Regions from separate parts of the Mangrovibacter sp. MFB070 genome, predicted to be linked through region 2. Evidence: predicted binding sites of a transcription regulator. Region 2 holds the regulator's gene; each other region holds the start of a gene.
What was found. The regulator PurR, encoded in region 2, represses purine synthesis genes. The targets are predictions, from matches to a motif close to CANGCAAACGTTTGCNTG.
Positions count from the first base shown of each region.

Region 1: pyrD (quinone-dependent dihydroorotate dehydrogenase) is a predicted target of PurR. The motif match lies at 4,216-4,233, and genes of this name have one in related genera.
Region 3: rbsD (D-ribose pyranase) is a predicted target of PurR. The motif match lies at 6,109-6,126, and genes of this name have one in related genera.

Region 1 is NZ_JJMI01000022.1:125,451-136,336, reverse strand. Features, by position in the region: gene rlmKL (bifunctional 23S rRNA (guanine(2069)-N(7))-methyltransferase RlmK/23S rRNA (guanine(2445)-N(2))-methyltransferase RlmL) at 1-1,051, opposite strand, end outside; gene DT73_RS09920 (YcbX family protein) at 1,151-2,269, shown strand; gene DT73_RS09915 (cell division protein ZapC) at 2,257-2,799, opposite strand; gene pyrD (quinone-dependent dihydroorotate dehydrogenase) at 3,112-4,122, opposite strand; gene pepN (aminopeptidase N) at 4,291-6,903, opposite strand; gene pncB (nicotinate phosphoribosyltransferase) at 7,171-8,373, shown strand; gene asnS (asparagine--tRNA ligase) at 8,550-9,950, shown strand; gene DT73_RS09890 (porin) at 10,498-10,886, shown strand, end outside.
Region 2 is NZ_JJMI01000022.1:525,096-535,981, forward strand. Features, by position in the region: gene DT73_RS11730 (riboflavin synthase) at 1-300, shown strand, start outside; gene cfa (cyclopropane fatty acyl phospholipid synthase) at 416-1,564, opposite strand; gene punC (purine nucleoside transporter PunC) at 1,841-3,031, opposite strand; gene punR (DNA-binding transcriptional activator PunR) at 3,139-4,068, shown strand; gene purR (HTH-type transcriptional repressor PurR) at 4,065-5,090, opposite strand; gene DT73_RS27075 (YnhF family membrane protein) at 5,383-5,472, shown strand; gene DT73_RS11760 (MFS transporter) at 5,744-6,910, shown strand; gene sodB (superoxide dismutase [Fe]) at 6,975-7,556, opposite strand; gene DT73_RS11770 (C40 family peptidase) at 7,679-8,518, opposite strand; gene DT73_RS11775 (Grx4 family monothiol glutaredoxin) at 8,848-9,192, shown strand; gene rnt (ribonuclease T) at 9,279-9,944, opposite strand; gene gloA (lactoylglutathione lyase) at 10,039-10,449, opposite strand; gene DT73_RS11790 (alkene reductase) at 10,538-10,886, opposite strand, start outside.
Region 3 is NZ_JJMI01000042.1:99,784-110,669, forward strand. Features, by position in the region: gene mioC (FMN-binding protein MioC) at 1-236, opposite strand, end outside; gene asnC (transcriptional regulator AsnC) at 327-785, opposite strand; gene viaA (ATPase RavA stimulator ViaA) at 871-2,328, opposite strand; gene ravA (ATPase RavA) at 2,322-3,821, opposite strand; gene kup (low affinity potassium transporter Kup) at 4,213-6,084, shown strand; gene rbsD (D-ribose pyranase) at 6,279-6,698, shown strand; gene rbsA (ribose ABC transporter ATP-binding protein RbsA) at 6,707-8,203, shown strand; gene rbsC (ribose ABC transporter permease) at 8,216-9,181, shown strand; gene rbsB (ribose ABC transporter substrate-binding protein RbsB) at 9,208-10,095, shown strand; gene rbsK (ribokinase) at 10,163-10,886, shown strand, end outside.

The DNA.
Region 1 (10,886 bases), 400 kb from region 2:
ATTCCGCAGAGGCGCTGAACAAAGAGAGTGCCCACCCCGGGAACTGCTGTTTCACAACGCGGCCCAGTACATGGTGCAGTGCAATTAACTCCGGTTCGCTGTCCAGCCGCTCGCCATAAGGCGGGTTACTGATAATAGTCCCGGTTTCCTGCACATCCTGTGGGCAGGTAAGTTGCGCCACATCCCCTACGGTAAAACGAATAATTTCGCCAAGCCCTGCTCTCCGGGCATTCGTTTTAGCCCGTTCGATAACCCGGCCGTCAATATCACTGCCATAAAAGCGCGAGGTATACTCAGTAAGGCCCCGGCGCGCACGTACCTGTGCTTCAGTACGAACGGCTTTCCAGGCCTCTTCATCGTGCGCGGCCCATCCGGTAAACCCCCAATGCTGGCGGTAAAGCCCGGGCGCACGGTCCGTCGCCATCATGGCGGCTTCTATCAGTAAGGTGCCAGAACCACACATTGGGTCCAGCAAAGGCGTGCCCGGCTTCCAGCCAGAACGCAAGATGATTGCAGCGGCCAGGTTTTCTTTTATTGGCGCAAGGCCAGTGCTGTCACGGTAACCACGCTGGTGCAGGCCATCGCCACTCAAGTCGAGCGAAATACTGGCAACCTCTTTTTCCAACCTCACCTGGATGCGGATATCTGGTTGTTCCCGGTCTACATTTGGGCGCGCCAAATTTTTGCGGGTAAAGCTGTCAACAATGGCATCTTTTACCTTCAACGCACCATACTGGCTGTTGCGAATGACATCGTTCAGGCCGTTAAAATGCACTGCGAAAGTAGCATTTTCCACAAACAGAGATGGCCAGTTGATAGCCATAACCCCAAGGTAGAGGTCCAAATCGCTGTAGACTTTGCATTCGCCCAGAGGCAGCAGAATGCGCGAAGCCAGCCGGCTCCACATCAGGCTTTGATACACCAACTGCGTGTCCGCATCAAAATGGACACCCCCCTGAACAACACGGCAATGCTGTGCGCCAAGGTTTTCCAGTTCGGTCTTTAATAGTTCTTCAAGCCCACGCGCCGTGCTGGCAAACAGAGAGTTCATAGTTTCACTTTGTCTTTCATTAAAATTGTTGCGCATTATAGCTAATCCGGCACACATGTCATAAAGTTGCCCTTTTATTTATTCGTGCAGGGAGACAATGTGGTTACCTTATCTCGTTTGTTTATCCATCCAGTCAAGTCGATGCGGGGGATACAAGTATCCCACAGCCAGGTCGATATTCAGGGACCGGCATTTGACCGCATCTTCATGATTACGAAAACCGACGGTACCTTTGTCACGGCACGCCAGTACCCGGAAATGGTGCTGTTTACACCGGGTCTTCTGAACAATGGCCTGTTTCTTCAGGCACCTGATGGCACCAGTGCCACCGTTCTGTTTGACGATTTTCAGCCCACGCCAGCCCCTACAGAAGTCTGGGGGAATCATTTTACTGCACTGATTGCACCTGATGACGTCAACCGCTGGTTAAGCACGTTTTTCCCTCACCCGGTAGAGCTACGCTGGGTAGGGCCAACACTGACCCGCCGGGTTAAAAAGCGGGATGACGTTCCGCTGGGGTTTGCCGACGGTTACCCTTTCCTGCTGACCAGTGAGAGTTCACTGCGCGACTTACAACAACGTTGCCCCGCCAGTGTCAGTATGAACCAGTTCCGCCCAAACCTGGTGGTTTCCGGTGCTGCAGCCTGGGAAGAAGATACCTGGCAGGTTATTCGTATTGGCAGTGTCGTATTTGATGTCGTGAAACCTTGTAGCCGCTGCATTCTGACCACCGTCAGCCCCGAAAGAGGGCGCAAACACCCTTCTGGTGAACCGCTGAAAACCCTGCAAAGTTTTCGTACTGCTCAGGACAATGGTGATGTTGATTTCGGCCAGAACCTGGTTGCCCGTACCAGTGGCATCATTCGCCAGGGCGATGAAGTACAGATTCTGTCTACCAAACCCGCAAAAGTTTATATCGCTGGCGAAACCGCGGATGAGACTGTTAGCGTGGTTGCACAGGCTGCCGGGGTTAGCATTGACTGGCAAGGCACGACATTCCATGGCGACAACCAGCAAATTTTGCTGGAGCAACTGGAGCAACAGGGAATAAAAGTGCCTTATTCTTGCCGCGCGGGGGTTTGCGGATGCTGCCGGGTGCGTTTAGTGGAAGGGCAAGTCACCCCGTTGAAAAAAAATGCCATCAACGGTGACACAATTCTTGCCTGTAGCTGTGTGCCTTGCGGGGATATAAAAGTGGCTGAGAATCAAACCGCCTGATCAAGGCTTTGTGCATTCTCATCAGTGAATGGCCGTAAGCGGTCATTCATTATTTTAATGGCATCCCCTAACTGCATAGTGCGCCCGGCCAGGGTCAATGCAGGTTGAGCCAACAGGCACAATGCCGCGTTTTCACCCGGTTCGACTACCAGCAGGCGGACACACTGCTGGTCATCGCTAAGCCAGACATTGGCGGGAGAAGCTAATGCAGGCTGCCACTCTTCGCCATGAGCAACAAAATGCCAGCTTTTTGGCATCTGAGGTTTAAGGTAACGGATAGCAACTAATGCATTGAGCACCAGTTCAGCCTGTTGTTCTGCGCTTAAATCAAAGCAGCGGCAGTTTTCTTCAAACGAAAACCAGAGCGCTGCATCATCGACACAAAAACCATTTGTTTCAAAGGCATCAGGCGTCAGCATTTTGCGTGGAAAACGGGAGCGGAAAACCATACCATTCGCCAGGTCGAGCATCATGCGGTCATGGTCTTCATCGTAATACCATTGCCAGGCATCATTGGGTTTTATATTCATTAATCGACCCCGTAATTCACACAATTATTAACACAATTTCTTATACGATTTCTCAGGCAATTTCTTCTGCAGCGTAAGCAAAAAGCCCTCTTCATACTTCAGGCTGCTGGTGTATATCTTTACCAAACTTTGCAGATTAGATGGCTGAACCACTGCACCTGCCGCCCATGTTATTTAAGGGTATCGCCGCAGGTCTTTCGATTAAATATCACCACTTAAAGGAAAGACTATAAAGCACAAATAAGCAACAAAAAAGGAATATAAAACAACCAGAGCTAAAAATAAAGCCCTGGTTGTCTTAATTGGTGGGTATCAAATATGAGTAACGATATCTTTAATCAGATGTGGGCCTTTAAAAATAAACCCGGAATATATTTGAATCAAAGATGCGCCTGCGGCCATTTTCTCGCGGGCAGCAATGACAGAGTCAATCCCGCCGACACCGATAATAGGTATCTGCCCTTTTAGCTCGGCAGACAGACTACGGATTATTTCAGTGCTCTTTAGTTGTAAAGGGCGCCCACTCAACCCGCCGGTTTCATCGCAGTTCGGCATGCCCTGCACTAATTCACGGCTCAGTGTGGTATTGGTTGCAATTACGCCATCAATATTATGACGCAGTAAACTGTCTGCAACCTGGATCAATTCCTCTTCGGAAAGATCAGGCGCGATCTTCACAGCCACAGGAACATATTTATGATGAATATCGGCTAACTGTTGCTGTTTATTTTTTATCGCAGACAACAGATCATCAAGAGCTTCACCATATTGTAATGACCGCAAACCTGGGGTGTTAGGTGATGAGATATTGATCGCAATATACCCGGCATAAGGATAAATCTTATCCATACAGATCAGGTAGTCATCTTTACCATTCTCAACCGGGGTGTCTTTATTTTTGCCAATATTAATCCCGAGGACACCATCGAAATGCGCCTTTTTGACATTTTCGACAAGGTTATCAACGCCCAGGTTATTGAAGCCCATGCGGTTGATTAACCCCTCGGCGGTGACCAGGCGGAAGAGACGTGGTTTGTCGTTGCCCGGTTGTGCTCGCGGTGTAACAGTACCAATTTCAATTGCGCCGAACCCCATTGCGCCCAGAGCGTCAATGCATTCGCCATTCTTATCCAGCCCGGCCGCCAGACCAAGTGGGTTTTTAAATGTCAGCCCCATGCAGGTCACGGGCTTTGCCGGGACAGACTGACGAACCAGCCACTCCAGCGGTGTACCTGTTACCCGGCGTAATTGCTGGAAGGTAAATTCGTGCGCGCGCTCAGGGTCGAGCTGAAAAAGGGCTTTTCGAACGAAGGGGTAGTACATGAACTCTCCTGGATTCCCGGTGTGCAAACCGGGGCAGTATTATTATTCATCTGCACAGGAAAGGGAATTGACTTGCAACAAAAAATAGCCGGACAAGCAAACGTTTTACTCGCCCGGGAACCTCTTGTACCGTGGCAGGCCTGCCGGACGACAGGCCTGTTCTGGTGATCACCCAAGTGCTTTAGTGATTTTCTCGAATAGATCGCCTGAAAGGTTATCCAGCCCTTTCAGTGTTTCCAGTGCCTGGCGCATCAACGCCTGGCGGGACGCATCATAGCGTTTCAGGCGAATCAACGGCTCAATCAGGCGTGAAGCAACTTGTGGATTGCGGCTGTTCAGTTCCGTAAGCATTTCCGTCAGGAATGCATAGCCACTGCCATCAGTTGCATGGAAGGCTGCCGGGTTAGCGCTGGTGAATGCGCCAATCAGCGAACGTATACGGTTCGGGTTACTCATACTGAACGAGCGGTGTTGCAATAACCCACGGACATTTTCCAGCACATTATCCGCCGGGCTGGTTGCCTGCAGAATGAACCATTTGTCCATTACCAGGCCATCCTGGTGCCATTTCTCATCGTACTCAGCCATCAGTGATACGTGGCATGGCAGTTGGGCACTGACTGCCGCAGACAATGCCGCCAGCGCATCAGTCATATTATCAGCCTGGTGGTACTGTGCGCTAACCAGCTTATCGGCAAAGTCAGGATCGCTGAACGCCAGGAAATGCAGGCAGGTATTACGCAAGGCACGTTTGCCAATATCGCTATGATCGATACGATAAGCATCAACTTTCATTGCGTTATACACAGCCAGGCATTCATCTGCCAGTTCCACTGCCAGTGCACGGGTTAATGCCTCATGCACCGCAGCGATTGCGCCCGGGTCAATGACCGGGAACAGTTCAGCAATTTCATTTTGTGAAGGCAGTGTCAGAATTTCAGCAGCCAGAGCCGGGTCAATTGACTCATCAAGTAATATGGCACGGAAAGCGTCCACGACATGCAATGGCAGTGACAACGGCTGCGCAGCCTGCTGGCGTGCCACGTTGAGTTTAATGTAAGTAGACAGCAAGCTCTGAGCGGCATCCCAACGTGAGAAATCATTGCGGGCATGGCGCATCAGGAAGGTCAGTTGCTGGTCGCTCCATTTATATTCCAGTTTGACCGGCGCAGAGAATTCGCGCAGCAAGGAAGGTACCGGCTGGAACCAGACATTATCAAATACAAATGTCTGTTTTTCCTGAGTCACGTTCAGTACATGATGAACCGGATTCCCCTGGTATTGCAGCGGAATCACTTTCCCTTCGTTGTCATACAATTCGATATCAAACGGGATATGCAATGGTAGTTTTTCTGCCTGCTCTGCAGTTGGCGGTGTCTGCTGGCTGATGGTCAGGGTATAACGCTCCGTTGCCGGGTCGTAATCGTCCTGCACACTCAGAACCGGTGTTCCTGACTGGCTGTACCAGCGGCGGAAATGTGACAAATCGACATTGGACGCATCTTCCATCGCCTGAACAAAATCGTCGCAGGTTGCCGCACTGCCATCATGGCGCTCAAAGTAAAGCTGCATCCCTTTCTGGAAAGCGGCTTCACCCAGAAGCGTATGCATCATGCGAATGACTTCCGCCCCTTTTTCATACACCGTAAGGGTATAGAAGTTATTCATTTCAATAACTTTATCCGGGCGAATGGGGTGTGACATGGGGCTTGCGTCTTCTGCAAATTGCATTGCCCGCATAGTACGAACATTACTGATACGGTTTACTGCGCGGGAACCCAAATCAGAACTGAACTCCTGATCGCGGAATACAGTGAGCCCTTCTTTGAGGCTTAACTGGAACCAGTCGCGGCAAGTCACACGGTTGCCTGTCCAGTTATGGAAATATTCGTGGCCGATAACGCGCTCAATGTTTAAATAGTCTTTATCGGTTGCTGTCTCTGCGCGAGCCAGAACATATTTGGAGTTAAAGACGTTCAGGCCTTTATTCTCCATCGCGCCCATATTGAAGAAGTCGACAGCCACAACCATGTAGATATCGAGGTCGTATTCCAGGCCAAAACGCTGCTCATCCCACTTCATGCTATTTTTAAGCGATTCCATCGCCCAGTCAGCACGATCAAGATTGCCGCGGTCTACATATAATTCAAGCGCCACATCGCGCCCGGAGCGGGTTTTAAAGGTATCGCGCAGGACATCAAAATCCCCGGCAACCAGCGCAAACAGGTAGCAAGGTTTCGGGAATGGATCCTGCCATTGTACCCAGTGACGCCCACCTTCCAGCTCCCCCTGCCCCATGCGGTTACCATTGGACAGCAGGAAAGGATAGGTTTGTTTGTCGGCAATAATTTTGGTACTGAAACGTGCCAGAACATCCGGCCTGTCAAGATACCAGGTAATGTGGCGAAAGCCTTCGGCCTCACACTGTGTACACAACGCTTCACCAGATTGGTACAACCCTTCCAGCGCAGTATTTTGTGCCGGGTGGATGTCATTGACGATAGTCAGAGTAAACCGGGCAGGCAGATTACTCACAACCAGCGCCCCACTTTCCAGTTGGTAATCCGGCCACGGTTGCCCATCCACATCCAGGGAAACCAGAGTCAAATCCTCACCATCAAGGCGTAACACCGCCCCTTCTTCCCCCTGCCGTTGTACCTGGCTGACCGCTGTAACCCGGGTTTGCCCGGCATCTAATTCAAACGTTAAGTCAATGTCAGTAATGGTATAGTCCGGCGCACGATAATCATGGCGGTATTTGGCTTGTGGCTGTTGTGTCATAAAACACCTTTAAGGCAGTTTGCAGTTATGATGGTTCAGTCTATTCCTGTTGCAGGGTTGTTTCCATGCAGAATCGTCAGCTTTTCAGCATTTAAGGCATGAAAATATACATCCTCATAACATGAGGCACAAAATGCGCTCGACCAGAATTACGAGTTGTGGTGTGATCCTGCTTTAATAAACGGATAATCCAGGTATACTCCTGCATCTTTAGCTGCTGTTAGCCATTAATGGAAACGCTCCTGTGAGAGGATGCTGAAACGCACCATGACACATTTCGCTTCCCCAATTTTGCACTCTCTGCTGGATACTGACGCCTACAAGCTTCATATGCAGCAGGCAGTATTTCATCATTACTATGATGTCGATGTTGCTGCGGAGTTTCGTTGCCGCGGTGATGACCTGCTTGGGATCTATGCCGATGCGATTCGCGAACAAGTCGAGTCAATGCAAGACCTGGCGCTAACCGATGATGAATACCACTGGCTGGCAAGTTTGCCTTTCTTTAAAGACGATTACCTGTCCTGGCTGCGCACTTTCCGTTACGATGCGCGGCAAGTTCTCATCAGCAACAACAACGGTAAGCTGGATATCCGCTTACGTGGGCCCTGGCGTGAAGTTATCATGTGGGAAGTCCCACTATTGGCGGTAATCAGTGAGGTTGTTCACCGCTTCCGCACACCGGATGTCCCTCAGTCGCTCGCACTTGAGCACCTTGAACAGAAACTGGTGGAATTCAACGCGCTTACCGCCTCTCTTGATATGTCTGGCTTTAAGCTGATGGATTTCGGCACGCGGCGCCGTTTTTCCCGCCTGACCCAACAAAGTATTGTTGAGCGGCTGAGCCATGAACCCTGGTTTATTGGCACCAGTAATTACGACCTTGCCCGCAGGCTCACACTGACCCCAATGGGCACCCAGGCACACGAATGGTTCCAGGCACATCAACAAATCAGCCCGGAACTCGCCAGTAGCCAAAAAGCTGCACTGGAAGCCTGGCTGGAAGAGTACCCTGATCAGTTAGGTATTGCCCTGACCGATTGCATTACCATGGATGCTTTTCTGCGTGATTTTGGGCCGGAGTTTGCAGAGCGTTACCAGGGGCTGCGCCATGATTCAGGGGACCCGGTTGAATGGGGTGAAAAAGCCATCGCTCATTATGAGAGCATGGGGATTGACCCACTGACCAAAACGCTGATTTTCTCTGATAACCTTGATTTAACCAGGGCCGTTGAGCTGTACCGCCATTTTATGGCGCGCGTGAAACTCGGTTTTGGTATTGGCACGCGCCTGACCTGCGATATTCCTGGTGTAAAACCACTGAATATCGTGATTAAACTGGTGGAATGTAATGGCAAGCCGGTGGCGAAGTTATCTGACAGCCCGGGCAAGACTATTTGCCATGACAAAGCGTTTGTCAGTGCCCTGCGTAAAGCGTTTGACCTGCCACAGGTGAAAAAAGCCAGCTAAACCGTGGATTTCCTCAGTCAGAAAGGCACCTTTTGGTGCCTTTTTGCTCAACAGAGCAGTTTTATTGCTTCACACCTTCTAATTCTGCTTGTTTGCTGGCGTCCGCCAGGTAACATAGATATCCCCTTTGCGGGATGCAATTTAACCGTTATTGATAACTAACCAGAGAGAACACTATGAGCGTTGTGCCTGTAGCTGACGTACTCCAGGGCCGCGTAAACGTTGACAGCGAAGTCACCGTACGTGGTTGGGTACGTACCCGAAGAGATTCAAAAGCTGGCTTTTCCTTCCTCGCCGTTTATGACGGCTCCTGCTTTGATCCGGTACAGGCCGTCATTAATAATTCTCTGCCCAATTACAATGACGAAGTGCTGCGCCTGACCACCGGTTGTTCTGTTGTAATTACCGGGAAAGTGGTTGCTTCTGCCGGCCAGGGCCAGTCAGTCGAACTGCAGGCTTCCAGTGTGGAAGTAACCGGCTGGGTTGACGACCCGGATACCTACCCGATGGCTGCCAAACGCCACTCTATTGAATACCTGCGTGAAGTTGCCCACCTGCGCCCGCGTACCAACCTGATTGGTGCCGTTGCACGTGTTCGCCATACTCTGGCTCAGGCACTGCATCGCTTCTTCCATGAGCAGGGCTTTTTCTGGGTATCCACTCCGCTGATTACGGCATCAGATACCGAAGGTGCGGGTGAAATGTTCCGGGTATCTACCCTGGATATGGAAAACCTGCCGCGCGATGACAAAGGCAAAATCGATTTCGACCAGGACTTTTTCGGCAAAGAAGCCTTCCTGACCGTTTCAGGGCAGCTTAATGCGGAAACTTACGCCTGCGCGTTATCTAAAGTGTATACCTTCGGCCCAACTTTCCGTGCAGAAAACTCCAACACCAGCCGCCACCTGGCAGAGTTCTGGATGCTGGAACCTGAAGTTGCTTTTGCGAATCTTGATGATGTCGCCGGGCTGGCTGAAGCGATGTTGAAATATGTCTTCAATGCGGTGCTTGAAGAGCGTATGGATGATATGGAATTCTTCGCACAACGTGTGGACAGCGACGCAGTTGAACGCCTGAAACGCTTTGTTGCAGCTGATTTTGCTCAGGTTGATTACACCGATGCGGTTGCCATCCTCGAAAAATGCGGTCATCCGTTTGAAAATCCGGTTTACTGGGGCGTTGATCTGGCGTCTGAACATGAGCGTTACCTCGCTGAACAGCATTTCAAAGCTCCGGTGGTAGTGAAAAACTACCCGAAAGACATCAAGGCATTCTATATGCGGCTTAATGAAGACGGTAAAACCGTGGCCGCCATGGATGTACTGGCACCGGGTATTGGTGAAATTATTGGTGGTTCCCAGCGTGAAGAGCGCCTGGATGTGCTGGATGCCCGTATGGCTGAAATGGGCCTGAATAAAGAAGACTACTGGTGGTACCGCGACCTGCGCCGTTACGGCACCGTACCACACTCTGGCTTCGGCCTGGGCTTTGAGCGCCTGATTGCCTACGTAACCGGCGTGCAGAATGTGCGTGATGTGATTCCGTTCCCACGTACACCGCGTAACGCAAGTTTCTGATGCACGGCTGACGAAAATCTTCGTTATATTTCTACAAAGACCGCACAAGTTGCGGTCTTTTTTTCGCACTCACTGTTAAAAAACCCACCCCCAAAGCGCCCGTAAGGACCTGTGCTGCCGTGTAACCGTTAACCAAATTGTTTCATTGCGCACAATAATTGTGCAATGTAAATCCCCCTGCATATCTACTGCCTGTCTGCATCACGATTGTTTATTTTTCGCCCACAAAAAAGACCGATGGTAATAATGCATAAGCAATTCATATATATAAGTTGGTTATCGTGTGCTCATTCGCCAAAGGATTGCGAAATTTGAAGCACTTCACAAAGTTCCCCAAAATACATAAATTGTTACACATTTTTTCTTCCTGAAACGGTATTGCGACATTTGTAGCACTTTCAGGCTGGCGAAACGGTTACATGGATGGAAAGATGCCTCTCAGACACAGAAAGACACCACACTCATGGCAGAAGTTCCGTAAATTTTTTACAGAGTTTATTGGCAGAGATGACAGGTGTTACAAAAAAACCAATGAGGGTAATAAATAATGATGAAGCGCAATATTCTGGCAGTGGTAATCCCGGCTCTGCTCGTAGCAGGTGCTGCAAACGCAGCTGAAATCTACAACAAAGACGGCAATAAACTGGATCTGTACGGTAAAGTTGTTGGCGAACACGACTTCACCACTACTGGTAACCTGGGTGGTTCTGACAGCAGCAGCGACCAGTCTTATGCTCAGATCGGTTTTAAAGGCGAAACTCAGATCAATGACGTGCTGACTGGTTACGGCCAGTGGGAATACCGTGCCTACGCTAACGCGCCGGAAGGCAGCCAGACTAACAAAACTCGTCTGGCATTCGCTGGTCTGAAAGCAGCTGACTACGGCTCACTGGACTACGGCCGTAACTACGGTATCGCTTATGATGTTGGTTCTTA
Region 2 (10,886 bases):
CAGATTTGGTTTAAAATTCAGGATGCCTCCCTGATGAAGTACATCCTGCATAAAGGTTACATCGGTATCGATGGCATCAGCCTGACAGTAGGCGAAGTTACTGCCACCCGTTTTTGCGTACATTTAATTCCGGAAACATTGCACCGTACTACGCTGGGTACGCGTAAACTGGGGCAACGGGTTAATATTGAAATCGACCCGCAAACGCAGGCGATTGTTGATACTGTGGAGCGCGTATTGGCAAGCCGGGACGCAAGTGCTGCCAGCCTGAGCCAGGTTTTGGCCGAAAAGCAGGACTGAGTCAGGTATCCCGGCTCACGTTTTAACGCGTTGGTTGAGCCGGGTATAAGCGAATACTCCGCGTTCAAATTAAAAAACCACCTGCTGGTGGTTTTTTAACATATCGGGCATTTATTCAGCGCGGAACACGCAGGCCATTTTCAATGCCGCGGCTGAAGACAACCTGCCACAATTGAATATCTCGTGCACGAAACGCACCTGCACAGGCGTTCAGGTAATAGGTGAACATCCGTTTAAACCGATCCGAATAGTTATCGGCTATTTCGGGCCAGTATTCCTGGAAGCGCTGGTACCAGGCCATCAGTGTTTTATCGTAATCTGAACCAAAATTATGCCAGTCTTCCATAACAAAATAAGGTTCACTGGCCTGAGCGATATGCTTCACTGAAGGCAGACAACCATTGGGGAAAATGTATTTATCTATCCATGGGTCGACATTGTTGTCTGTTCTGTTGGATCCAATAGTATGCAGCAGGAAGATCCCTTCAGGCTTAAGACACCGGTTAGCTACAGCAAAGTAGGTGGCATAATTTTTAGGCCCGACATGCTCAAACATACCTACAGAAACAATACGATCAAATTGCATCGTCAGGTCACGGTAGTCTTGCAGCAATATTGTGACATCCAGCCCTTCACAACGCGCCTGTGCCAGTTTTTGCTGCTCAGCAGAAATTGTTACACCGTACACCGACACACCGTAATTTTTCGCTGCAAATGCTGCAAGCCCACCCCAGCCACAACCTATATCCAGCAAGGTCATTCCCGGCTTGAGCTGCAGTTTTTCACAGATCATTCTCAGTTTATCCTGCTGTGCAGTTTCCAGGTCAGTGGCTTTTTTCCAGTAGCCACAGGAATACTGCATAAAAGGATCGAGCATTCGGGTGAAGAGGTCATTACCCAGGTCGTAATGCTCTTTACCAACAATCCAGGCACGTTTACGGTTTTGCAGATTAAACAGACGAGCGGACAGAACACGCAAAGTATCTTTAAAATGATGGGGTACCTGGTTTTCCAGACCATTTCTGAGGACTTTGGTGAAAAACAGATCAAGACGGTCGCAATCCCACCAGCCGTCCATATAACTTTCACCCAGCCCCAAAGAACCTTGCTGCAGTATGCGTTTAAAGAAATCAGGATTTTTGACCTGGATGTCCGCAGGACTATTACCATTTATCGCGACACCCGCACGTGACAGCAACTCACTGACAATGCGGAACCATTCATTATCTTTTATCGCGGCTTCTTCTATACACGATGAACTCATAGTTTCTCCATCACCTGACTGTGAGCAGACACTAAAAAAGCGTAGTCGCTAATTTGACATTGTGAATTGTCTCACAGCAAAAACATAAGCCCGGAACCGGACACGGTATAAAAGCAGGTGGTCGCCTGACGACAGGCCATCTGAAAGCGGGAGTCAGAGCCCCCGAAAAATGATTGCAGGCCCGGTATCCCGAGCCTCATATCAGTATATGCCGCGTAAAAATGTGATTCAATAGAAAATTGTTAGCAAGCTAATTACAAAAAAATGACATTATCGCTAACGTGAGGACCCGGCGGGATGAGGGTTTTTGGCAATGGCGATTGCCTGTAACTGGTAACCTACCCAAACCAGAACCAGTGTGCTTAACATAATGCTGGTGGTGGCTATCAGGGGTGTGGATACCATCATGGAAACCAGCAGGCTTGCCAGGAAACACAAGCCTAACTGAAGGGCGTTTTGTAATGCAGCGGCCCGCCCGGCAGCCTGGGAAAACGGCTGCAGAGCCTGTGCAACGACAATAGGGTAAATTGCACCATTTGCCAGCGCCATCAGGCAGAAGGGTGCCAGCAGGCTGGTCAAAGAAGGGGATGTGGTCAGCGAGACACCAAAAACAGCGGACACACTCACAGCAAATATCCCCAACAACCAGGGTAGCATTTGCTGCCCTTGCCACTTTTTCAGTGCACTACGGCAACCAAAACCGCCCAGCAAAAAAGCCAGAGTTTGTGGTACGTAACTCAGTCCAATTGCTTCAGGCTCATAACCCATTTGGTGAAGAATAAAGGGGGAACCCGTGAGCCAGGCGAAAAAGCTGGCTGAGCAGGCTGCATAAATAATGACATTCCCACAATACCCTTTATGGCGCAGCAAAGAGGAATAAAGGGTGGGTTGAGAATGCGCTGTACGTTGTGGGCGTTGTGCACTGGTGTAATGCCAGAGGGGTAAAATCAGCAAAAGTGTGATGAGCAGCAGGCAGGCGAATATCGCCTGCCAGTCAAAATGGCGCAGTACCCAGCTACCGGCAAGAGGAGCCAGTGCCGGGGAAAGCGCAACCAGAGGCATGATAGTGGCAAAAACACGATTCGCCTGCTGCCCGGAGAAACGGTCAGTAACCAGCGCCTGCCAACTTACTGTTGCGCAACACACCCCAACCGCCTGAATAAACCGCAATACCAGAAATGCGGTTGGCGAAGTGACGAAAAAAATCCCGGCACAACTCAGTGCAAAAATCACCAGCCCGCTTAACAGAACAGGGCGGCGGCCAAAATGGTCAGAAAGCGGGCCCCAAATTAATTGAGCCAGAGCAAAACCGGCGAGAAACACACTCAAACTGGCGCTGATGGCCGACGGGGGAGCCCCCAGTGAAACCTGAATGGCACTAAATGCAGGCAGGTACATATCGGTTGCTAAAAAGCCCAGCATGCTAAGTCCGGCAAGCCAGGTAATAAAGAGGCGAGAGGCGCTCATGGTCAATCCTGATATAACAAAATTCGTGGCGTGAGTGTAAAAAGTGCATCCGCCGTTGTGAAACGCTAAAATTTGGATGTTCCTTTCAAAAATTTTGCAGGCAGGTTATGTGGTCAGAATATGCGCTTGAAGTGGTGGATGCCGTGGCTCGTAATGGCAGTTTTACTGGTGCGGCACAGGAGTTGCACCGTGTCCCTTCGGCAATCAGTTATACGGTGCGGCAACTGGAATCCTGGCTGTCGGTCGAGCTGTTTGAACGCCGCCATAAAGATGTAGAACTGACCCCCGCCGGGCGCTGTTTTTTGCAGGAGGGCCGCAGTGTTATCAAAAAAATGCATGAAACGCGCCTGCAGTGCCAGCAAATAGCGAATGGCTGGCGTGGTTCACTGGCGATTGCGGTTGACACCATCGTTCGCCCGGCAAGAACCCGTCAGTTGGTACAAGATTTTTATCACCATTTCCAGGATGTGGAATTGCATGTGCGGCCGGAAGTGTTCAATGGTGTGTGGGATGCACTGGCTGATGGCCGGGTAGAACTGGCAATTGGCGCGACCCAGGCTGTGCCTGTTGGTGGGCGTTACGGCTTTCGTGATATGGGTAGCCTGGCATGGTGCTGTGTGGTTGCGGCATCGCATCCGCTTGCGCAGATAAACGGTGCAATTGGTGATGACATACTTCGCCAGTGGCCGTCTCTGGTTCTGGAAGATACATCGCGTGAACTACCGAAAAGGATAACCTGGCAACTCAGTAATCAGCGCCGGATAGTGGTACCAGACTGGCAGTGTGGTTTCGCCTGCCTGAGTGACAGCATCGGTATCGGCATGGTTCCGGCACATATGGCGCAGCCGTTTATTGACCGCGGGGAATGGGTCAGCGTGCAACTTGAAAACCCTTACCCGGACTCGGCTTGTTGCCTGACATGGCGGCAAAGTGATGCCTCACCGGCTTTACAGTGGGTACTGGATTACCTGGGCGACAGCAGCACACTGAACAGTGAGTGGTTGCGGGAGCCAGGCCAGCTCCCGCAAGGTGATTAACGGCGATAATCTCTGAACGGGCCATCGGCCACTGAACGGCGTTCAATCAGGCGGGGATGAACCTCAATTGTCTGAGACTCCTCGCGCTTATTGATAATTCTGTCGAGCAGCATATTAAATGCCGTTTCGCCGAGAGAATCTTTGGGCTGGTGAACGGTGGTCAGTGCCGGGGTAAAGTAACGCGCGTTGCGCACGTTATCGTACCCAATAATCGAGATATCCTGTGGCACACGCAGCCCCATTTCGTCTGCCGCGCAAATAGCACCCATCGCCATAATATCTCCGCCACAAAACACAGCTGTAGGCCGCTGCGGGCAGGTAAGAATTTGCTGCATGGCGTTGTAGCCGGATTCAGGTTCGAAATCGCCGTGAACAATCCATGACTCAGGGACATTGATACCGGCTTCGTTCATTGCTTTCATGAAGCCGGAAAGCCGCCCTGAACCTGTGTTACGTTCCAGTTGGCCTGATATCACGCCAATTTCCCGGTGCCCGCGTTCGACCAAATACCGGCCAGCCATGTAACCGCCTTCGAAGGCGTTATCAATGACCGAGTCGGTAAAATCTGCCCGTGCTTCACCCCAGTCCATAACCACCATCGGAATGTGGCGGTACTCTTCCAGCATAGAAAGCAGTTCCTGGGGGTATTCTGAACACATAACTAACAGGCCATCGACACGCTTTTGCGCCATCATGGACAGGTAGGCACGCTGCTTTTCAAAGTTATTGTGCGCATTGCCGAGAATCAGAGTGTAGCCTTTGGCGAAACAGCTGTTCTCCACCGCTTCAATAATCTCAGCGAAATAGGGAGCTTCACTGCTGGTAGAAAGCAGGCCAATTGATTTTGTGTGGTTCACCTTCAGGCTGCGGGCTACCGCGCTGGGTGAATAATGCAGCTCTTTGATTGCTGCCCACACCGCATTACGGGTGTCTTCCGCAACAAAACGCGTTTTGTTAATAACGTGTGATACGGTTGTAGTGGAAACGTTTGCGCGTTTCGCGACGTCTTTTATAGTTGCCATTCGATGTCACTCCAGACCATATCCTAAACTCCTGAAAACTAATTGGTTAAACGTTTGCCTGGGCTTACCCCTGTAAGCAACGAATTGGGTTGCCAGCATGCCGGGATTGCGACATTAAACGAAAAGGAGGGGATAGTGGCCGGTACGTAATAAGTCAGCGTGCGATTTTGTCTTATATTGAGTAAAAGTGGAAGTGCTAAAGCACATATCAAACTAAATCTTTAAGGATTTTACGGCCAAACTGTGTAAAAATGATCTACACCCACTTTTTACAGGGAATAAGGAATTAATCATGCCAACTGAATTGAGATATTCACTGACTACGACTGTTATTACCTTAGGTCTGATTGTTGCAACGGCGCTGATTGCCATCCTGCATTAAGGCCTGTACTGCTTCACGCAGTTAGCATCGCTCAGGTGATGGCGTTGTTAGTTTTGGTGCCTGTCTAAGGGCCTGCTAATACACTGTCGCCTGGCTGTTGTCCTTTCTCCCTTCCTGCTATTTTCTTTACTGCCACACTGATTCTTTACCATTTAGCAAAACTCTATTATCACTATTGCCACTTTTCAAAGTGAAGTGTGACTGACATCATGTTTTCATCTTTTTTGTCTTTGCCCGCGCTTTTTTGCGCAGGCTAAAAATTGAGGTAGTGATGAAAGTCAATTTGCCATTACTTGCCCTGGCGATAGGGGCCTTTGGGATTGGTACCACTGAGTTTTCACCTATGGGGCTGTTGCCGGTTATTGCTGAAGGGGTTCATGTGTCGATTCCCGCTGCCGGCATGCTGATTAGCGCCTATGCCGTTGGGGTAATGGTTGGGGCTCCACTGATGACCTTGTTGTTATCTCGTTATTCACGGCGAAACGCCCTGGTTTTTCTGATGAGTATTTTTACTTTGGGTAATGTGCTTTCTGCTGTGGCTCCGGATTATGGCATGTTGATGTTTGCCCGTGTGATAACCAGCCTGAACCATGGAGCATTTTTTGGACTTGGGGCTGTGGTGGCTGCCAGTGTCGTCCCCGCGAATAAGCAGGCCAGCGCTGTTGCAACAATGTTTATGGGGCTGACAATTGCCAATATTGGTGGGGTGCCCGCGGCAACCTGGCTTGGGCAGTATATTGGCTGGCGTATGGCTTTCCTGGGGATCGGTGCGCTGGGGCTGGTAGCTATGTTCAGTTTGTTTATGACTATTCCGGCAAGTATCAAAGGCCACAGGCCGGATGTGGCGAAGGAGTTGAAGGTTCTTGCCCGGCCGCAGGTACTGGCGGCACTGCTTACAACGGTATTGGGTGCCGGTGCGATGTTCACGCTGTACACCTATATTGCCCCGGTACTGGAAACCATTACAGGCGCAACACCTGGGTTTGTCACTGCCATGCTGGTGCTGGTCGGTGTTGGTTTTTCTATTGGGAACTACTGGGGCGGGCGGTTAGCGGATAAATCGGTTACTGGCACGCTGGTTGGTTTCCTGGTGCTGCTGATTGCCAGTATGGCACTGGTGCCGCTGGTGGGTAAAAGCCATGCCGGAGCCGCATTGATGATGATCGTTTGGGGGGCGGCAACCTTTGGCGTCGTTCCGCCTTTACAGATGCGAGTAATGCGTGTTGCCAGTGAAGCGCCGGGTCTTGCCTCATCAGTTAATATTGGTGCTTTTAACCTGGGGAATGCGCTGGGGGCAGCAGCTGGTGGTGGGGTAATAACTGCGGGCCTGGGTTACAGTACTGTACCCGTTATGGGGGCTATAGTTGCCGCAACAGGGTTGCTACTGGTATTGATTAACCGCCAGGCGGATAACCGTGTTTGTGAAACAACTGACTGAAGTCATTCTTTTCCCCGCCCCAAAAAAAGCGAAGCACAGGCTTCGCTTTTTACTGTTAGTACGATTACGCAGCGAGGTTCTTCGCAACAAACTCCCAGTTTACCAGAGCCCAGAAGTGCTCCAGGTAGTTAGGGCGAGAATTACGGTAGTCAATGTAATAGGCGTGTTCCCACACATCAACAGTCAGTAATGGTGTCGCGCCTGCAGTCAGCGGAGTGCCGGCATTAGAAGTGGAAACGATAGCCAGGCTGCCATCTGCTTGTTTAACCAGCCAGGTCCAGCCAGAACCAAAGTTCTTAGCTGCGGCATCGTTAAATTTCGCTTTAAAGTCAGCAAAGCTACCGAAAGCAGCATTGATGGCATCAGCGATTGCACCAGTCGGTTCGCCACCGGCGTTAGGTGCCAGGCAGTTCCAGTAGAATGTGTGGTTCCAAACCTGTGCTGCGTTATTGAACACACCACCTTCAGAAGAGCAGATGATCTCTTCAAGGGATTTGCCCTCAAAAGGGGTACCTTTAACCAGGTTGTTCAGGTTGGTCACGTAAGTTTGATGATGTTTACCGTAATGGTATTCCAGTGTTTCCACAGAAATGTGCGGTTCAAGCGCATCTTTTGCATACGGTAATGCAGGTAATTCAAATGACATTGCTTCACTCCTTGTTATTGTGTACTTAACAAAAATAACACATTTTATAAGGTTTTATATTACCAATATAAAACTAGAATAAAAAGAAAGCATTGCCTGCCAAAACAAGGGCAGGCAAGGTTTTATCGCAGGGTTTTTGGTGTCATTACCCGGCGTGCACCTACATAGTGGCGCTGCCAGTAATCTTCACTCAGGGAGGTTATCTGGATGTCCTGCCCGCTACGCGGAGACTGAATAAATTTCCCACCACCAATGTACACACCTACGTGGTCTGCAGTACCCCGGCCTTCAGTACGGAAGAACACTAAATCACCACTTTGTAGTTCCCCGCGGTCAACAGGGGCGGCGTCTCTCAGGTGATACATTTCATTGGCAGTACGCGGAATATGGAATTTAACTAAATCTTTGTAGGCGTAATAGACCAAACCGCTGCAGTCAAACCCGGTGCGTGGGGAACTTCCCCCCCAATGGTAGGGTTTGCCAATCTGATTCATTAAGGTGGATATTGCCGCAGTTTTAGCGCGTAACACTTTTTTATGTGCGGCAGTTGCTAACGGACGTGTTGTTTTTACCTTCACACAATGTTTTTTATGGCCTTTGCGTGCCCGTGAACATTGCTCTGTCCACACCGTTTCCATTTGAACTTCATTGCGCACCAGGTGAGAAGACTTGCCTTGATGAACAGTGGCTCTGGTATGATTTTTAGCGGTGCGCGTAGTGTGTTTAGTGGTTTTTGTAACTGTTTTTTTTGCAGAAGCCGAAACACTGTGGGTTTTGCGGCTGGTGGATTTGGTGCTGTGGGTACTGGTTTTTTTGCTGCTGTGTTTGGGAATAACGTTGCTGTGTTGCGCCTTCTGCAAAGCTGAATGGCGGGTATGTTCCGACGCCTGAGTTAAAGGCGTCCAGGGCAAGGTTATTAGCAGTGCACAGAACGAAATAGAGAGTTTGCTTATCCGCGCCACTCGTCTGAGTCCCCTGAAAAAGCAGGCCGCATTGCCTGCCAGAAAATGATTAAACCAAAGGATTCTAATATAGATAAAACGATAATGTTAATAATCTTTTTATATTGCCTTACGGTTTTGTGTTCATACGCGAAAAAAATAACCAATATGACGTTTATCTGACCAGTGTTTGACCTGGCGCAGGGTATTCTCTGTTTGAGAAAACTGTTATCCTTAAGGCATGTTTAACGGTTTCGGTATTGCCGGCCAGGTGAAACCGCAGGCCAGAGTCTTGTGGCCTGTTTACTGTGACCAGCAATGCCTTTCTGCCGCTTTGAGGAAGTAAGATAATGAGCTCTACAATTGAAAAGATTCAGCGCCAGATAGCTGAAAACCCAATCCTGCTTTATATGAAAGGCTCCCCTAAATTACCGAGTTGCGGTTTTTCTGCACAGGCGGTACAGGCGTTATCTGCTTGTGGTGAGCGCTTTGCTTATGTCGATATTTTGCAAAACCCGGATATCCGTGCCGAGTTACCGAAATATGCTAACTGGCCGACTTTCCCGCAATTGTGGGTAGAAGGTGAACTGGTTGGCGGTTGTGATATCGTGATTGAAATGTACCAGCGTGGTGAGTTGCAGTCGCTGATTAAAGAAGCTGCAGAACGCCACCGCGAAGACAGCCAGAGCGAGTAATTTATTACCCGCAAATAAAAAGGCGCCAATACGGCGCCTTTTTATTGCCCGTAGCCTGAAAAAATGTAGCCTGGGCCCGTAGAACGTTATACCTGCTCGCTCTCTGCGGTATCCTGCGGCAGTGCCACAGGCCAGCCACCAAGGCGTTTCCAGCGGTTAACAATTTCACAAAACAGTAGTGCAGTCTGTTCAGTATCATATAAGGCGGAATGCGCCTGAGCGTTATCAAACGCGATACCTGCAGTCTGGCAGGCTTTAGCCAGCACTGTCTGGCCCAGCGCCAGACCGCTGAGTGCGGCGGTATCAAAAGTACCAAATGGGTGAAACGGGTTGCGTTTGAGTGAGCTACGCTCCGCCGCCGCCATTAAAAAACTGTGATCAAAATTAGCATTGTGCGCCACGATAATAGCCCGCGAGCACCCGTGATCCTTGATTCCCTTACGCACCATTTTAAAAATGGCGTGCAGCGCTTCGTACTCTGTAACCGCGCCGCGCAATGGGTTGTGAGGGTCGATCCCCGTAAAAGCCAGTGCTTCCGGGTTAAGAATGGCACCTTCAAACGGCTCGACATGGAAATGCAGCGTCTGGTCAGTTGAAAGCCAGCCTTCTTCATCCATTTTTAACGTGACAGCGGCAATTTCCAGCAGTGCGTCCGTCTGGGCGTTAAAACCAGCCGTTTCGACATCAATCACAACAGGATAAAAACCACGAAAGCGGTCATTCAGACCGTTTAGTTGAACATTTTCCGACATCAGCGTCTCATTATTGCGGTAAAAGCTGCGCGCATTATGGCAAATTTCAGGAGGGGATGCAGCAGGCGGGCATAAAAAGCCCGCCAGAGAGTGATTATGCGTTACCCAGGCCTTTGCCTGCGTCTTTGGCTTCAATCAGCTCGATTTTATAACCATCCGGATCTTCAACAAAAGCGATAACCGTTGTACCGCCTTTTACCGGACCTGCTTCACGGGTGACTTTACCGCCGTTTTGGCGAATGCGCTCACATGCCTGTGCGGCATCATCTACGCTAATGGCGATATGACCAAAAGCCGTACCCATTTCATAACTGTCAACGCCCCAGTTCCAGGTCAGCTCAATCACTGCTTCATCGCTTTCCTGACCATAGCCAACAAATGCCAGGGAGTATTTGTATTCTGGATTTTCACTGGTACGCAGGAGTTTCATACCCAGAACTTCAGTATAAAACGCAATAGAGCGCTGGAGATCCCCGACGCGGAGCATAGTGTGGAGTAAGCGCATAATTTTCCTCTTCCGTTAGTGTTTCATCAGTTGGTACACAGGGGAACCAAGTATAGCGGCGAACCTGCGCCGCTATCAATGCAATGAATCAGAGAGTGGGGTAATCGGTGTAACCCTGAGCATCCCCGCCATAAAAAGTTTCCGGGCGCGGGGTATTGAGTGGGGCGTTATGCTGGAGGCGAGCCACCAGGTCAGGGTTTGAGATATAGCTACGCCCAAAGGCGACGGCATCAATCAAACCGCGTTCAATAAGCGCCTGTGCTTTCTCAGGCGTGTAAGCTCCGGCACCAATGATAACACCACTGAAACGGTCACGTACCGCCTGACGGAAGGCATCGCTGTATGGTTTGCCACCTGCCCAGTCCGGTTCGGAAATGTGCAGGTAAGCCAGGCCGCGTTTATTCAGCTCTTCAATAAAATACAGCGCAGCTTCTTCC
Region 3 (10,886 bases), on a different contig from region 2:
TCAGGCTTACCTGCTTCAATGGCATCAAATAGAGGCTGAAGGTTATCGGGCAGATCACCTGCTCCATGAGTTGATGTTACGACCAGCCAGTAACCAGATTGATTGAGTGCTTCCAGTTCCGGACCATGAAGTGTCTGAGTGGTAAACCCGTCTGCATCCAGCAATGAAGCCAGATGTTCTGCGACATATTCAGCACTTCCCAGCGTACTGCCTGTTATCAACGTTATTTCTGCCATGGTTCCTGCCTTCAACAAACCGTGGCGTATTGTACGCTGTGAATCGCATGGGATCTACCTGTGGATAATATGGGTATTTGTTTGTATGAATTAGGGAGTGATCGTCCGCATGATGGGATTCTGTAAGGAGATCAGCGTTTCCGTAGACTGTATCTCATCAATGGTCTGAATTTTGTTGATAAGTACTTGCTGTAGTGCATCAATAGATTTGCACATCACTTTAATGAAGATACTGTAATGCCCTGTGGTGTAATAGGCTTCTGTCACCTCTTCAAGGCTTTCCAGCCTGGCCAGCGCGGAAGGGTAATCTTTGGCGCTCTTTAAAATAATGCCAATAAAGCAGCACACGTCGTAACCCAGCTGTTTTGGGCTGATATCAACCCGGGTTCCGGTGATGATCCCTGCTTGCTTCATTTTTTCAACCCGTACATGAATGGTCCCTGCGCTTACGCCAAATTGTTTGGCCAGCTCGGCATAAGCCGTACGGGCGTTAGCCATTAAGGCCTTGAGGATGTCGCGATCCAGATTATCGAGAGAGTAATTTTCCATGAGCAATTCCAGCCGGGATAAGCTTTATTGATGTTAGCTACAGGCATAATAAAGAAAGTGAGGGCGTTCGGGTATGCCTGTGCTATCAGAAATGGCGTTTGAACTGGCGGGCCAGACGAGTGCCAGGGCCGGTATCAAACCGCCAGATATGGTCAAAAATACGCATGATGCCGGGTTTACCATGAGGTGACATTGCGACGGCATGGAAACGGTGGTGGTGCTGGTTTTGCAACAGTCTGACTTTGTTTATCACTTCTTCCGGCAGGCGCTGAGCAATAAAATCCGAGATGATCACTGCATCGGCATCAGCCCAGTGCGCCGTTTGCATATGTTTCACTACTTCTTCAAAGCACCCGGCAAGATCAGTACCTCCACGGAACCGCTGGCTGAGAAAACGTATTGCCTGCTGCAGGCCATCTTCTGCGGTGAGTTCATAACTGACAATTTCACTGGAAAATAGCATGATGTAGCATCGGCGGTCTTCTCTTAGCGCAATGCGCATCAACGCAAGGCAGAATGCTTTCGCGCATTGCTCATTAAACCCGCCCATAGAGCCTGAGGTATCGACACAGGCAATAAATGGCCCTTTGGGTTGCTCATCCATTTCTTGTTGGTGTGAAGGGCGCTGGACGATTTTTTCCCGCCATGCATCGCCCTGAAGGCGGTAGGTCATCAATTGCTTTTCAAGCAACCTGCGGTAAAACTCATATTCCAGTTCGGTTATCCCCAGTGCTGCCAGTTCCGGCGGCAGTAACCGCAGAATATCATCGCTCTGATGAAGTCCTTCTATTTGTTCTGGTACGGTGGCCGGTTCACGTACCATAACCCGGGTCATCTCTGGTGGTGCATTTTCTTTAGGGACACTTTTTGCGGCGTTTGCCCGGCCAAGCTGTTCCGCCAGGCGCATTAATTCAGGCTGGGTATTTAAGAACTCACTGTACTGAATCAGCTGGTTGATATTCTCTGTGGCAAGATTACTGGTGCTCATATCCCATAAACGGCCTGATGTACGGTCATTATCGCTGAGTAGAGGGTCCAGTTGCCGGGTGAGTTGCAGGCGTTTAAGCAACTCTGCCATCAGGCGTTCCTGCTCTTCCGCCAGTAATTGGTGGTTAAGTGTTGTTGCCTGCATGATCAGGCTGACACGCCAGCGTTGTAAAAAGAGGGTATGCAATGCTGGTGTTACAGGCGGAGCTTCTGCCAGAAGACTCAGACCCTGAGCGGAAAATGATGAATCCAGTTCTGTAAGTTGCCGGGCGATGTCGTGGCATTGTTGGCTGAATTGCGCCGTGGAGAGTGGCTGAACTGCCCTGAATAGCATCACTTCTTGTTCGAGTTGCTTTGGCAATAATGTACTGTTTAACCTTGACTTAAGTTCATCCTGCCAGCGGGGAAGATCGTTTTTTACCGCTTTTTTTAAGCGCGGGTATTTTTCAAAAAACGCAAGTAACTGTGGTGCCGCAAGAAGCGTCACAATCAGTTCTTCCACCAGCCCGGTTTCACTAATGGCCAGCATGGTATCCAGTGCGGAAAGCGTCAGCATTGGCGAGCCTGTTTTATTTGCGCGCCTACATCCTGCAGGCTGGCCTCGATTTGCCCCAACCAGTCACTTTCAATGAACAGGCATTTTTGTTGCTCATTAAACAGCGCATGCTGCTTACGCCAACGGGTTTCGAGGTCATCCAGTTGTTGCCTGATATCGTCGGGAAGACCTTGTTGTGGTTTCCCGGGGAGAGCCAACGTGGTGCCCTGCATGCTGACATCACGAATAACCAGGTGTTGTTTATTATCGACCTCAAGCTGCAAAGGTTGAGCAAAACCTATTCCATTCAGCTTGCCACGAATTTCACCGCCTTTCTGCAGCCACTGATCCATTGCCATACGGTCCAGTGTGATATGAATGACGTTCATATCATGCAGCCTGAGTGATTTTTGGAGCACCAGTGTCAGCGTTGTTGCTTCCAGCCCGTCTGGAAGTGAGTAACTTTGGCGCCGTCCAAAAAAGGTGTTTTGTTGTTTTATCAGGGTCAGCGCATTGTATTCACTTTGTTTTTGTTGCTGTGCCAGCCGCTGTTGCTGGATAGCACTGAGTTCGTTCAACAATGCATTCTGTTGCCAGGCTGAACCGGTCATCAAAAGTGTAATTTGCTGTTGGACCATTTTGAGACTGTCCATATCGTGCCACAGGCAATCTTTAAGCAGGATAAGGTCGATAGGGGCCAACTGTTCCCGCCCACTAAAGAAGGCACAGGCTTGCAATAAACGTAAGGCTTTTTTCCAGCGACGGTCTGAAATATAGGGGGACTCAGGCTGTTGTTCGAGCTGCTGGCGAAGCTGAAACAGCAACTCGAAAACGTTGTCCGGCAGGGTGACTTTGGTAATCGCTTTTTGCCATTCGGCAAACTCTTCGTCTGAGACTTGCAGGCCTTCTGCTACCGGGTTTTCATGCTCATCCTGATGGCTTATCAGCATGGAACGGAAGTTGTTTTTTTCCTGTACCTTATCCAGCCACAGGCGAATAAGCATACGGTCGTACAGTGCTTCCAGGCTGTTGTCCGCTTCAGGGAGTTCGTTAGAGGCAGTAACCAGAAGACGCATAGGTATGGCGGCTTCACTGGCACCATTACGAAACCGCCGTTCGTTTATTGCTGTGAGTAATGTATTCAGTATCGCCGGCCCTGCTTTCCAAATTTCATCCAGAAAAACAATCTCTGCATCGGGCAGATACCCTTGAGTAAGACGTTCATAGCGCCCTTCATCTTTCAATGCCTGGATTGATAAAGGGCCAAAAACTTCTTCCGGGGTAGAAAAACGGGTCATCAGGTATTCAAAAGCGCGGGCATGGCGGAATGCGAACTTCAGGCGGCGTGCTATCAGGCTTTTGGCAATACCCGGTGGGCCTAACAGAAAAACACTTTCACCACTGAGTGCTGCGAGCAGGCACAACCTGATGGCATGCTGACGTTCATATAAGCCTTTTTCCAGTGCCTGGCTTAGGCGCGAAATTCTTTCTGCCAGTAAATGTGCTTGAGCCATAATTTATCTGTTTCTCACCCGATTAATGCGATGTATCGGAAGTATATACGCTTCGCTCTGTATGCTGCAGTATTGCCAGGTCTTCGTTGTGTTATTCGTGATAAACGTTTTTTCACTAAGACAAGGCAGAGACTGCGTGGTTTTTCATCATGGTTGTTACGTCCGGCCCGGGTTATTCACTACATCATTCAGACCTTACTGAGATGATGTGGCCTATAGCTGTTTCTTATAGATACTAAAATAAGCCTGGAATCAGTGTATAAGTTATTTGCGCTAAATTAACTGGATACGATTTAGGGGTACGATTTTTTTCACAATCGTGCATACTGAGCGCTTTTTGTGGGCCAAGGGACTAAGCGCACGAGTTAAATCTAAACGAAAAGATTAGTCTATGAGCACTGAAAATAAGCAGGCTTTGCCAGCGGTCACACTGGCGGCTATCGGGGTGGTTTACGGCGATATAGGTACCAGTCCGCTTTATACGCTGCGTGAATGTCTCTCCGGTCAGTTCGGTTTTGGCGTTGAATATGGCGCGGTATTGGGTTTTTTATCACTGATTTTTTGGTTACTGGTTTTTGTTGTTTCCATTAAGTATCTGACTTTTGTTATGCGTGCCGATAACGCAGGCGAAGGGGGGATACTGACATTAATGTCGCTTGCCGGGCGCAATACTACGGCTAAAATGACGTCAGTTCTGGTTATTATGGGGCTGATTGGCGGCAGTTTTTTCTATGGGGAAGTCGTTATCACCCCGGCAATTTCGGTTATGTCCGCCATTGAAGGTCTGGAAATTGCGGCTCCGTCACTGGATGCCTATATCGTTCCACTTTCTATTATTGTCCTGACACTGCTGTTCATGATTCAAAAGCATGGGACAGGAATGGTTGGCAAACTTTTTGCGCCAATTATGCTGGCCTGGTTTGCCGTACTTGCCGTGTTAGGTGCCAGAAGTATTATGGCTAATCCGGAAGTTCTTAATGCAATTAATCCCATTTGGGCTGTGCGTTTCTTTATTGAGCATAAAGAAGTGTCGTTCCTGGCGTTGGGTGCGGTTGTGCTTTCTATTACCGGTGTTGAAGCGTTGTATGCCGACATGGGGCATTTTGGCAAACTGCCGATTCGTATAGCCTGGTTTGCGGTGGTGCTACCGTCTTTGATATTGAACTACTTTGGTCAGGGGGCTTTATTACTGAAAAACCCTGAAACCATCAAGAACCCCTTCTTCTTGTTAGCGCCTGACTGGGCACTGATTCCGTTGTTAATTCTGGCAACGCTGGCAACAGTTATCGCCTCCCAGGCTGTTATTTCCGGGGTCTTTTCATTAACCCGGCAGGCTGTGCGCCTGGGTTACCTGTCGCCCATGAAGATTATTCATACCTCAGAGCGAGAGTCCGGGCAGATTTATATCCCGGTTATTAACTGGATGCTCTATTTCGCAGTTGTGCTGGTGATTATTGGGTTTGAACACTCCAGTAACCTGGCGGCTGCTTATGGGATAGCTGTTACCGGGACAATGGTGCTGACTTCCATACTTGCCTGTACCGTGGCGCGCAAAAACTGGCACTGGAACAAAGTTGTGGTGGGTATCATTTTGGTGACACTACTGTGTATCGACATTCCTTTATTCTCCGCTAACTTGCAGAAGGTGTTGTCTGGTGGTTGGTTGCCGCTAACCCTTGGCTTGCTGATGTTTATTGTTATGACAACCTGGAAAAGCGAGCGTTTTCGCCTGCTGCGCCGGATGCATGAACATGGCAACTCTCTGGAAGCTATGATTGCCTCCCTGGAGAAATCGCCGCCGGTGCGAGTTCCGGGTACTGCGGTATATATGTCTCGGGCACTTAATGTGATTCCATTCGCTCTGCTGCATAACCTTAAACACAATAAGGTACTGCATGAACGCGTGATTTTACTTACCCTGCGTACTGAAGATGCACCCTATGTTCACAATGTGCGGCGTGTCTCCATTGAACAGCTTTCCCCCACGTTTTGGCGGGTGGTTGCCAGTTATGGGTGGCGTGAAACGCCAAATGTTGAAGAAGTATTCCACCGTTGCGGCCTGGAAGGATTAACCTGCCGAATGATGGAAACCTCTTTCTTTATGTCGCATGAGTCTTTGATTATTGGCGGAAAAAGGCCGTGGTATCTGCGGTTGCGTGGCAAGTTGTTTATTTTGTTGCAGCGTAATGCATTGCGGGCACCAGACCAATTTGAAATTCCTCCTAACCGAGTTATCGAACTGGGTACTCAGGTCGAAATCTAACGCGCCTATTCTGATGCTGGCAAGGACGCCAGTGTTTGCCTTCCTTTCCCTGTTACTTGCTTCATTTTGCTCCGTAGTCAAAATCAGCGAAACGTTTCGATAGCGATCACATTTCTTTAACTCATCTGTTGTTGAACCCACTTTCAGGACGCTAAACTCTTTTCAGCGAAACGTTTCGCTGATGGAGTGTAAAGATGAAAAAAGGCACTGTACTGAACGCTGACATTTCTTCTGTTATTTCCCGTCTGGGGCATACAGATACTATCGCCATTGGTGATGCCGGGCTTCCAGTTCCAGCATCAATCCAACGTATTGATCTGGCATTGACTCATGGTGTGCCTGGCTTTTTGCAAGTTTTTGGCGTGGTAATACAAGAAATGCAGGTTGAGGCGGTGACTCTGGCTGAAGAAATTAAGCAGCACAATCCCACTCTTCATGAAACGTTGCTTGAGCAAATCAGGCAGCTGCAGCAACACCAGGGGAATCAAATAGAAGTGACCTATGTCCTTCATGAAAAATTTAAAAAACAAACCGCAGATTGTAAGGCGGTCATTCGCAGCGGGGAGTGTTCCCCGTATGCGAATATTATTCTTCACGCAGGCGTGACCTTTTAGGGGTTTCTATGGACGCGTTACTGCAACTCAAAGGGATCGATAAAGCGTTCCCGGGCGTAAAAGCCTTATCAGGTGCTTCATTAAATGTCTGGCCGGGCCGGGTTATGGCGCTGGTGGGCGAAAATGGTGCGGGTAAATCCACCATGATGAAAGTGCTTACAGGTATCTATTCCCGTGATGCCGGAGAACTTCTTTGGCTGGGAAAAGAGACAACATTCAGCGGGCCTAAAGCTTCCCAGGAAGCGGGTATTGGCATTATTCACCAGGAACTTAACCTTATCCCGCAACTGACTGTAGCTGAGAATATTTTTCTTGGCCGCGAGTTTGTTAACCGGGTTGGGCGTATTGACTGGAAACGTATGTATCGCGAAGCCGATGCACTGCTTAAGCACCTGAATTTACGTTTTACCAGTGACTACCTGGTGGGTGACTTATCTATCGGCGACCAGCAAATGGTTGAAATCGCCAAGGTGCTGAGTTTTGAATCCCGCGTCATCATTATGGATGAACCAACGGATGCCCTGACTGATACCGAAACTGAGTCGTTGTTCCATGTCATTCGTGAGCTGAAAGCTCAGGGGCGTGGCATTGTTTATATTTCGCATCGTATGAAAGAGATCTTTGAAATTTGCGACGATGTGACCGTGTTTCGTGACGGGCAATTTATTGCCGAACGTGAAGTCAGCTCGCTTACAGAAGACAGCCTGATAGAAATGATGGTTGGTCGTAAACTCGAAGAGCAGTATCCGCATATTGATAACCTGCCTGGCGATATTCGCCTGAAAGTGGATAACCTGTGCGGGCCAGGTGTGCATGGCATTAGTTTTACGTTACGTAAAGGCGAAATCCTGGGCGTTTCAGGGCTGATGGGCGCTGGCCGAACCGAGCTTATGAAAGTGCTATATGGTGCGCTGCAGCGTACCAGTGGTTATGTCACGCTTGATGGGCATGAGGTTGTTACTCACTCTCCACAAGATGGCCTGGCGAACGGCATCGTTTATATCTCGGAAGACCGAAAAAAAGACGGCCTGGTGCTGGGGATGTCCGTTAAAGAGAATATGTCTTTGACTGCCCTGCGCTACTTCAGCCATGGTGGTGGCAGCCTGAAACATAAAGATGAACAACAGGCCGTCAGTGATTTTATCCGCCTGTTTAATATCAAAACCCCCTCTATGAACCAGGTTATTGGTTTCTTATCCGGGGGGAATCAGCAAAAAGTGGCGATAGCCCGCGGTCTGATGACCCGTCCTAAAGTCCTTATCCTTGATGAACCGACTCGTGGTGTGGATGTCGGGGCAAAAAAAGAGATCTATCAGCTTATTAACCAGTTTAAGGCAGAAGGGCTGAGCATCATTCTGGTCTCATCTGAAATGCCTGAAGTGCTTGGTATGAGTGATCGCATTATGGTGATGCATGAAGGGCATCATGGTGGTGAATTTACACGCGAGCAGGCCACTCAGGAAGTCCTGATGGCAGCCGCCGTTGGCAAGCTTACCCGTGTGTAACAGGAGCAAAAAATGAGTACCCAGTCTATTCCATCCCGTCGCTGGTTCAGTAAAGCCTGGCTGATGGAGCAAAAATCGTTGATTGCGCTCCTGGTGTTGATTGCCATTGTATCTACAATGAGCCCTAATTTTTTCACAGTAAACAACCTGTTTAATATTCTCCAGCAAACCTCCGTGAACGCCATTATGGCCGTCGGGATGACGCTGGTTATCCTCACTTCTGGCATTGATTTGTCCGTTGGTTCATTACTGGCGCTAACGGGCGCTGTGGCAGCATCCATTGTGGGGATTGAAGTCAATTCACTGGTTGCCATCGCTGCTGCTCTGGCACTGGGTGCGGCTATTGGTGGCGTTACCGGGGTGATTGTTGCGAAAGGGCGGGTGCAGGCGTTTATTGCCACACTGGTCATGATGCTGTTACTGCGCGGGGTGACCATGGTGTACACCAACGGTAGCCCGGTTAACACGGGGTTTTCCGATAACGCAGACTTGTTTGGCTGGTTTGGTATTGGTCGCCCACTGGGTATCCCAACACCAGTATGGATTATGGCAATCGTGTTCGCTGCTGCATGGTATATGTTGCACCATACGCGCCTGGGCCGTTACATCTATGCGCTGGGTGGTAATGAAGCCGCAACCCGTCTGTCCGGGATTAGTGTTGATAAAGTAAAGATTATTGTCTATTCCCTGTGTGGCCTGCTGGCTTCTCTGGCTGGCATTATTGAAGTCGCGCGTCTTTCTTCTGCTCAACCTACTGCCGGGACGGGGTATGAATTAGATGCGATTGCCGCTGTGGTGCTCGGTGGGACCAGCCTTGCTGGCGGGAAAGGGCGCATTATGGGAACGCTTATCGGCGCGCTGATTTTGGGCTTCCTGAATAATGGTTTGAATTTATTAGGTGTTTCTTCCTATTACCAGATGATCGTCAAAGCGGTTGTAATTTTGTTGGCGGTGCTGGTGGACAACAAAAAGCAGTAATTCATTACTCTACAGGACATCTTGATATGAATATGAAAAAACTGGCAACCCTCGTTTCTGCTGTTGCTTTGAGCGCGACAGTGAGTGCAAATGCCATGGCAAAAGATACCATCGCACTGGTTATTTCTACTCTGAATAACCCCTTCTTTGTTTCCCTGAAAGACGGTGCTCAAAAAGAGGCGAATAAACTGGGTTATAACCTGGTGATTCTGGATTCTCAAAACAACCCGGCGAAAGAGTTGGCTAACGTACAGGATCTGACAGTACGTGGCACTAAACTGATGCTGATTAACCCAACTGATTCCGATGCTGTGGGCAACGCAGTTAAAATGGCTAATCAGGCTAAAATCCCGGTTATCACACTTGATCGTGTGGCAAACCAGGGCACTGTTGTCAGCCACATCGCTTCTGATAACGTTGCTGGTGGAAAAATGGCGGGTGACTTTATTGCGAAAAAACTTGGCGATAACGCCAAAGTTATTGAGTTACAGGGGATTGCCGGGACTTCTGCTGCGCGTGAACGCGGCGAAGGTTTTGCCCAGGCAGTTGCTGCCCATAAATTTAATGTTCTTGCCAGCCAGCCTGCAGACTTCGACCGGACAAAAGGCCTGAACGTTATGCAAAACCTGCTGACTGCGCATCCTGATGTGCAGGCCGTGTTTGCGCAGAATGATGAAATGGCATTGGGTGCGTTACGTGCTTTGCAAACCGCCGGGAAATCAGACGTATTAGTTGTTGGCTTTGATGGCACAGATGACGGTATCAAAGCGGTTGAAAGTGGAAAAATGGGTGCCACAGTTGCCCAGCAGCCTGAGCAAATTGGCGTTATCGGCGTTGAAACGGCAGATAAAGTGCTTAAAGGCGAAAAAGTTGAAGCAAAAATCCCGGTGGATTTGAAACTGGTTACCAAATAATTCGACATTAAGAAAAGCATGGCAGCGCCACCAGTTATGGTGGCGCACTAAAAAGGACATCCTGATAATGAAGACCACTGAGAAGCTTGTTGTTCTGGGGAGTATCAATGCGGACCATATTCTTAACCTTGCACAATTTCCGACTCCGGGGGAAACGGTAACAGGTCAGCATTATCAGGTTGCCTTTGGTGGCAAAGGTGCCAACCAGGCTGTTGCAGCCGGCCGTAGTGGCGCAAATATCTCTTTTATCGCTTGTGTTGGGAGCGATGATATTGGCCAGCAAGTACGTCGGCAGTTAGCCAGCGACAACATTGATGTCTCGCCTGTCGATTCTGTTGATGGGGAATCAACCGGGGTAGCGCTTATTTTCGTTAACCAGGAAGGCGAGAACGTTATTGGTATTCATGCGGGCGCCAATAGCGCACTGACGCCTGAGCGGGTAGAAAAGCACAGTACACTGATTGCCAGTGCATCAGCATTATTGATGCAACTGGAGTCCCCAGTGGAAAGCGTACTTGCTGCGGCCCGTATTGCTCATCAGAACGATACCACTGTTATTCTCAACCCAGCTCCAGCCTGCCCACTTTCCGATGAATTACTGGCTCTGGTCGATATCATTACCCCTAATGAAACGGAAGCAGAGAAATTAACCGGTATTCGCGTTGAAACAGAAGCTGATGCCGCCAAAGCCGCACAAAAATTACATGAGAAAGGTATTGGTATTGTCATGATAACCATGGGAAGCCGTGGTGTGTGGGTAAGTGACGGAAGTATTAATGAGCGTATTGCCG